2 regions of the Streptomyces sp. NPDC045021 genome follow, and region 2 is predicted to be linked to the other one. Evidence: riboswitches for the same ligand, from Rfam matches in the RefSeq annotation. Region 2 holds a riboswitch; the other holds the start of a gene.
What was found. A riboswitch is a leader RNA that binds a small molecule or an ion and turns the genes downstream of it on or off. The one in region 2 is predicted to bind cyclic di-AMP.

Region 1 (3,765 bases), on a different contig from region 2:
GACCGTCGAGCGGGGTTCAGGACGGGCGCGAAGCCCCGTAAATGGGCATTTGGGTGATCGGTGCGATCTTGACGACCGTGCCGGTGTGTGGCGCGTGGATCATGTTGCCGTCGCCTATGTAGAGGCCGACATGGCTGATGTCGTCGTAGAAGAAGACCAGATCCCCGGGCTGCAGATCCGACGTCGAGACGCGCTCGCCGACCTTCACCTGGTCCCAGGTGGTGCGCGGGATGTCGATGCCGGCCGCCTTCCAGGCCGCCTGGGTGAGCCCTGAGCAGTCGTACGAGCTCGGACCCGTCGCGCCCCACACGTACGGCAGGCCGAGCTGCCGGCGGGCGAAGGCGACGGCCTTCGCCCCCTTCGACGACGTGCTGGTGTGGGAACCGGTACCGCCGGTGCCGGTCCCGGTCCCGGTCTTCGCGGCCTCCTTGGCGGCGGCCTCCCGGGCAGCCTTCTCCTTGGCGGCGATCGCCGCGGCGCGCTTGCGGTCCTCCTCCGCCTTCTTGGCCGCCAGCGCCGCCAGCCGGGCCTTCTCCTGCGTGGTGAGGGTGTTGAGGAGCGTCTGCGCCGCCGCCAGCTTCTCCTTGACGGTCTGCTTCTCCGTCTCCAGCTTCGCCCGGGAGGCGTTCAGCGCGTCGAGGCTCTTCACCGCCTCGGTGCGCTTCTGCGTCGTCGTGGCCTGCTGGGTGCGGAAGTTCTCGACCGCTTCCTTCTGGTTGCTGGTCATCCGCTTCATCTGGTGCGTCTGGTCGAAGAACTCCTGCGGATCGGCGGAGAGCAGGAACGCGCTCGTCGTGTCGACACCGCCGCTGCGGTACTGGGCGGCCGCGTACTGGCCCAGGACGCGGCGCGAGTCGTTCAGCGACGCGGTCCGCTGCGCGACCTGGCTCAGCAGCGCCTCGACCTTGGCGCTCTGCTGGTCGGCCTGCTCCTTGGCGCCGTTGTAGCGCTCGGTGGCGACCTCGGCGTCGTGGTTGAGCGCGTCGACCTTCGCCTGGACCTCTTCTATGGAGGGCGGCTGCGGCTGCGCGGGCGCCGCGCTCGCGGTCTCGCCCAGCAGGGTGACGGTGGCCAGCGCCGCCGCGGTGAAACCGACCGCCGCGCGGGGGCCGGTGGTGGTGAGCAGGCCGGCGCGTATGCCGGGGCGGGGTTTGCGGTGGGACGCCAAGACGGGAAGTCCTTCCGTAAACCGCTTACCGGGTTAGCTGTCGGGTTCGGGCTGTCGGAAGGTCGCCCTACGGTCCGAACGGAGTTTCCCGTGCGGGCCGATTCACCCCAGTGATGCTTGTGGGTCCCCGGCTGCGGCTTGCGCCGCACTCAGCGGAGACGGTCCGTGACGGCGTGTTGCCGAAGTAGAGGACGGACCGCCTGGTCCGGCACGGTAGCCAACTCTCCTGTCCGGTGGGAAGACCGGTGTCCGATAGGCCCGAAACCATTTCGTGATGTGAGCGCAACGGTCGGGTCCGGTCGCGGAGAGTGATGGTTTTTCAGGGTCGGGCAGCGTCATGGGCAGGGCCATGGGCAGGGTCAGGCTCGGGTCTGTGCGGACTCGGGCAAGCGGAGTGTGAGGTGTCAGTGGGGGCGCCTAGACTCGGGAGGCGATGAGCAGCCTCTTTGACGACAGCTTCCTGGCCGACCTCCAGGCCCCCGACCACGCGCCGGAATCGGCCCCGCCGCCCCCGGAGCACGGGACCGAGCACCGGCCGGACGATGCCGCGGACGACCTCTTCGGCGGGCGCTTCAACGAGCCCCCGCACGGCGGCCGGGACGCGTACTACCGGGACGGGGCCGCCCGCCCCGTCGTCGACCCCGCCCAGCTCCTGGAGGGGCTGAACGAGCAGCAGCGCGCCGCCGTCGTGCACGCGGGCGGTCCGCTGCTCATCGTCGCGGGCGCCGGATCGGGCAAGACGCGGGTGCTGACGCACCGCATCGCCCATCTGCTCGGCACGCGCGGCGCGCACCCGGGCGAGATCCTCGCGATCACCTTCACCAACAAGGCCGCGGGCGAGATGAAGGAACGCGTCGGCGACCTCGTCGGCGCGCGCGCCAACGCGATGTGGGTCATGACCTTCCACAGCGCGTGCGTGCGCATCCTGCGCCGCGAGAGCAAGAAGCTCGGCTTCACCTCCAGCTTCTCGATCTATGACGCGGCCGACTCCAAGCGGCTCATGGCGCTCGTCTGCCGGGACCTGGACCTCGACCCCAAGCAGTTCCCGCCGAAGGCGTTCAGCGCGAAGGTCTCGAACCTCAAGAACGAGCTGATCGACGAGGAGGACTACGCCCGCCAGGCGGAGAACGCCTTCGAGAAGCACGTCGCCGAGGCGTACGCGCTCTACCAGGCGAGGCTGCGCGAGGCCAACGCCCTGGACTTCGACGACATCATCATGACCACAGTGCACCTGCTCCAGGCGTTCCCCGACGTCGCCGAGCACTACCGGCGCCGGTTCCGCCACGTCCTCGTGGACGAGTACCAGGACACCAACCACGCCCAGTACACGCTGGTGCGCGAGCTGGTCGGCACCGGCGACCACACCGCCGAGCTGTGCGTGGTGGGTGACGCGGACCAGAGCATCTACGCCTTCCGCGGCGCCACCATTCGCAACATCCTGCAGTTCGAAGAGGACTACCCGCAGGCGACGACGATCCTGCTGGAGCAGAACTACCGCTCCACGCAGACGATCCTCACGGCCGCCAACGCCGTCATCGAGCGCAACGCCGGGCGCCGCGCCAAGAACCTGTGGACGGAAGCCGGCGACGGCCCCGTCATCACCGGGTACGTCGCCGACCACGAGCACGACGAGGCGCAGTACATCGCCGAGGAGATCGACCGGCTGACGGACGCGGGCGACTCCCGCCCCGGCGACGTCGCCGTCTTCTACCGGACCAACGCCCAGTCGCGTGTCTTCGAAGAGGTCTTCATCCGCGTCGGCCTGCCGTACAAGGTCGTCGGCGGGGTGCGCTTCTACGAGCGCAAGGAGGTCCGCGACATCCTCGCGTACCTGCGCGTCCTGTCGAACCCCGAGGACACCGTCCCGCTCCGCCGGATCCTGAACGTGCCCAAGCGCGGCATCGGCGACCGGGCGGAAGCGATGATCGACGCCCTGTCGCTGCGCGAGAAGATCTCCTTCGCGCAGGCGCTGCGCCGGGTCGACGAGGCGTACGGCATGGCCGCCCGCTCCTCCAACGCGGTCCGGAAGTTCAACGAGCTGCTGGAGGAACTGCGCACCATCGTCGAGTCGGGCGCCGGCCCCGCGACGGTCCTCGAAGCGGTGATGGAGCGGACCGGCTATCTATCGGAGCTCCAGGCCTCCACGGACCCGCAGGACGAGACCCGTATCGAGAACCTGCAGGAACTCGCCGCCGTCGCCCTGGAGTTCGAGCAGGAGCGGGCCGCCGCCGAGGACGCGGAGCCGGGCACCCTCTCCGAGTTCCTGGAGCGCGTCGCGTTGGTCGCCGACTCGGACCAGATCCCGGACGACGAGGAGGGGGGTGGCGTCATAACGCTGATGACGCTGCACACCGCCAAGGGCCTCGAGTTCCCGGTGGTCTTCCTCACCGGCATGGAGGACGGGGTCTTCCCGCACATGCGGGCGCTGGGCCAGGCCAAGGAGCTGGAGGAGGAGCGGCGACTGGCGTACGTCGGCATCACGCGGGCGCGCGAGCGGCTGTACGTGACGCGGTCGACGATGCGCAGCGCCTGGGGCCAGCCCTCGTACAACCCGGCCTCGCGCTTCCTGGAGGAGATCCCGCCCACGCTGATCGACT
Region 2 (3,765 bases):
GCCCCCAGCGGCTCCAGCAGGCCGCGGAGCTCCAGCAGGTCGGCCGCCTCCTGTTCCGTCGGCTCGGCGACGGAGGCGCCCGCGTGCCGGCGGGTGCGGACGAACCCCTCCGACTCCAGGGTGCGCAGCGCCTCGCGCACCGGGACCCGGGAGACGCCGTAACGTCTCGCCAGCAGCTCCTCCGTCAGCCGGCTGCCCGGCGGATAGAAACCGCCGACGATGTCGTCACGGATCGCGGTGCACACGACCTGTGCGGAGATACGACGCCCTGCGCCGTCCGTCCCGTTCACATCCGATTCCGCATCGCCGGTCTCCATTCTTTTCCCCGTAATCTTCGGCGACTCTATTCCAGCACAACGAGGATTCCGACCGGAGTCCAGAATTCATGGATTATTTTTGGACAACACGAAGGCCCCGGCGGGGAGCCGGGGCCTTCGTGGGGGGACGGGAGTGCTGATCTCGGACGGATCGGATGGATCAGATGGAGACGCCGTGCGAGCGGAGGTACGCCACCGGGTCGATGTCCGAGCCGTAGTCGGGCGTGGTGCGGGCCTCGAAGTGCACGTGCGGGCCGGTGACGTTGCCGGTCGCGCCGGACAGGCCGATCTGCTCGCCGGTGGTGACGGTCTGGCCGACCGACACGCTGAGCGAGGACATGTGGGCGCACAGCGTGTAGATGCCGTCGTTGTGCCGGATCACGACGTTGTTGCCGTACGCCGAGTCGAAGCCGGCGGTGACGACGGTGCCGGCGCCCACGGCGTGGACCGGGGTGCCGGTGGACGCGGTGAAGTCGACTCCGGTGTGGTAGCCGGAGGCCCACATGGAACCGGGGACCTTGTACCCGGTGCCGATGGCGCTGTTGACGGGCAGCACGAAGGAGTTGAGCCTCTTGCGCTCCGCCTCGGCGCGGGCGGCGCGGGCGGCGGCACGGGCCTCGGCCTCGCGCTCCGCCTTGATCTTCGCCTCGGCCGCGGCCTTCTTCTTGGCGGCCTCGGCCGCCGCTGCCACGCGCTTGGCCTGGTCGGCCTTCCGCTTGGTCTCGTCGGCCGCCTTGTGCTGGGCGGCGGCCTGGGCGGCGAGGGAGCTGGGGAGGGTGTCCGAGGCGTCGACGGCGCGCGCGAACGCGGTGTCCTCGATGGCCTTGGGAGCGACGGCGCGGTCCGTGGAGAGCGCGGTGGCCGCGGTGGCGCCGAAGGTGCCGGCGGCGGTCAGGACCGCGACGCCGGCCAGGGTGGTCCCGGTGCGGAGGACGGCACGACGGGGACGGCGGTGCTTCCCGCTGGGCGCGGGCAGAACAGTGAACGCCATGGGTGCGGCGAGATCCTTTCCTTCCTTCTCGCCTACCGGGTTAGCTGACGGGTTCGGAGCAGGAAGGTCTCCTACGGGCTGCCTCGTGGTGAGGACGGCCCGATTCACCCCAGGGACGTGGGTCCCCGGCTCCCCAGGCTCGCGCCTGACGGGGACTCGGCGATCACTGCCCGGTTGCCGCTGGACGCGGCGGATGGTGACGAGCAGCAGGGGTGGACGCTAATCGGACCGCGTCGGTTACGGCAAACAGAACGGGCGATATGTTGCGTTCGCCACACAGGGTCGTTCCGGGCGTATAGAGATCCAAAACGCCCGGAACCCCGGCGCCCCAAGGGGTGCGCCAGGGTTCCGCCGCGCATCCGGTCGGCGCCCGCGAAAGGGTCGTCCGACCGTCCCCGGGAGGGGGGACGGCTGCCCGATGGCAGCCGGTCAGCCGTGCGCGATGACCTTCACCGAGCCGATTCCCAGCTCCGTGACGGGCCCCTCGATCACCGAGGCGTCGCCCACCAGGACGACGACCATGCGGTCCAGCGGGAAGGCGCTGACCACCGCGGCGGTCGCCTCCACGGTGCCGGTCCGCGCCAGCCGCGCGTACATCTGGGCCTGGAAGTCGTCCGGCAGGAACTGCTCGACCTGGTCGGCGAGCGTGCCGGCGACGGCCGCCGCCGTCTCGTAGCGCAGCGGCGCCACGCCGACGAGGTTCTGCACCGCGACGTCGCGCTCCTCGTCCGTGAGCCCCTCGGCCGCCAGCGTGCGGACGACCTGCCAGGCGTCGGCCAGCGCGGGTCCGGTGACCTCGGTGGCCACCGAGCCGCTGATGGCGAGCAGTGAGGCGCCGGTTCCCTCCGGGGTGGACAGCAGCACCTGGCCGAAGGCCCGCACGCCGTACGTGTAGCCCTTCTCCTCGCGCAGCACCCGGTCCAGACGGGAGGTCAGGGTGCCGCCCAGGCAGTACGTGCCGAGCACCTGTGCCGCCCAGACCGGGTCGTGGCGGTCGGATCCGGTACGGCCGATCAGCAGCTGGGTCTGCACCGCGCCGGGCCGGTCCACGATCACCACGCGCGCGGTGTCGTCCGAGGTGATCTGCGGCAGCGGGCGGGGCTCCGCGGTCGAGCCGGTCCACTCGCCGAGCGTCTCGTCCAGCAGCGCGGCCAGGTCGATGCCGGTCAGATCGCCGACGACGACCGCCGTGGTGGTGGCGGGACGCACATGCGCGTCGTAGAACGCCCGGACGGCCGCGGCGTCGATCCTCGCCACCGTCTCCTCCGTGCCCTGGCGGGGGCGGGAGCAGCGCAGGTTCGCGGGGAACAGCTCCGCGGAGAGCGCCATGGAGGCGCGGCGGGCCGGGTTGGCCAGCTCGTGCGGGATCTCGTCGAGCCGGTTGTTGACGAGCCGCTCGACCTCGCTGTCGGGGAACGCGGGGGCGCGCAGGGCGTCCGCGAGCAGCCCGAGGGCCTTGTCCAGCCGGGAGGCCGGGACCTCCAGCGAGACCCGGACGCCCGGGTGGTCGGCGTGCGCGTCCAGGGTGGCGCCGCAGCGCTCCAGCTCGGCGGCGAACTCCTCCGCGGTGAGCTTGTCGGTGCCCTCGGAGAGCGCCCGGGCCATGATGGTGGCCACGCCGTCCAGGCCTTCGGGTTCCGCGTCCAGCGGCGCCACGAGCAGCACCTCCACCGCGACGACCTTCTGGCCGGGGCGGTGGCTGGTGAGCACGGTCAGGCCGTTGCCCAGGGTGGACCGGTCGGGGGCCGGGAAGGCCCACGGGGTGGCGGTGCCGGGCTGCGGCTGGGGGTGGAACGTCATGGTCGCGGCGACGTCGGTCACTGGTCCGCGCCTTCCTGCTCGGTCTCGTCGGCCGCCTCGTCGGGCGAGCCGGTGGGCTCGTAGACCAGGACGGCTCGGTTGTCGGGGCGCAGCCGGGCCGCGGCGACGGCCCGTACGTCCTCCGGAGTGATCTCCAACACCCGCTGGACGGCGGTGAGCGCCAGCTGCGGGTCGCCGTAGAGCACCGCGAAACGGCACAGCTCGTCGGCGCGCCCGGCGACCGTCGCGAGCCGGTCCAGCCACTCGCGCTCCAGCTGGGCCTGGGCGCGTTCCATCTCCTCCGCGGTGGGTCCCTCCGCGGCGAAACGGGCCAGCTCCTCGTCGACCGCGGCCTCGATGTCGGCCAGTTCGACGCCGCTGGACGCCTTGATGTCCAGCCAGCCGAGCGACGGCGCGCCCGCCAGCCGCAGCAGGCCGAAGCCGGCCGCCACGGCGCTGCGGTCGCGGCGCACCAGCCGGTTGTGCAGCCGGGACGACTCGCCGCCGCCGAGTACGGTCAGCGCCAGGTCGGCGGCGTCGGACTCCCGGGTGCCGTCGTGCGGCAGCCGGTACGCGGCCATCAGGGCGCGCGAGGGCACGTCCTCCTCGACGATCTCGCGCAGCTGTCCGCCCATCACGTCGGGCAGCGACCCGTCG

Region 1: it holds a riboswitch for cyclic di-AMP, as region 2 does, so the genes downstream of both, AC07DC_RS20520 (C40 family peptidase) here and AC07DC_RS24980 (M23 family metallopeptidase) in region 2, are expected to answer to the same signal.

The regions. Positions count from the first base shown of each region.
Region 1 is NZ_JBWKIQ010000006.1:281,852-285,616, forward strand. It holds gene AC07DC_RS20520 (C40 family peptidase) at 17-1,168, opposite strand; cyclic di-AMP (ydaO/yuaA leader) riboswitch at 1,175-1,333, opposite strand; gene pcrA (DNA helicase PcrA) at 1,602-3,765, shown strand, end outside.
Region 2 is NZ_JBWKIQ010000008.1:332,145-335,909, forward strand. It holds gene AC07DC_RS24975 (GntR family transcriptional regulator) at 1-317, opposite strand, end outside; gene AC07DC_RS24980 (M23 family metallopeptidase) at 478-1,308, opposite strand; cyclic di-AMP (ydaO/yuaA leader) riboswitch at 1,324-1,480, opposite strand; gene AC07DC_RS24985 (M16 family metallopeptidase) at 1,738-3,108, opposite strand; gene AC07DC_RS24990 (M16 family metallopeptidase) at 3,126-3,765, opposite strand, start outside.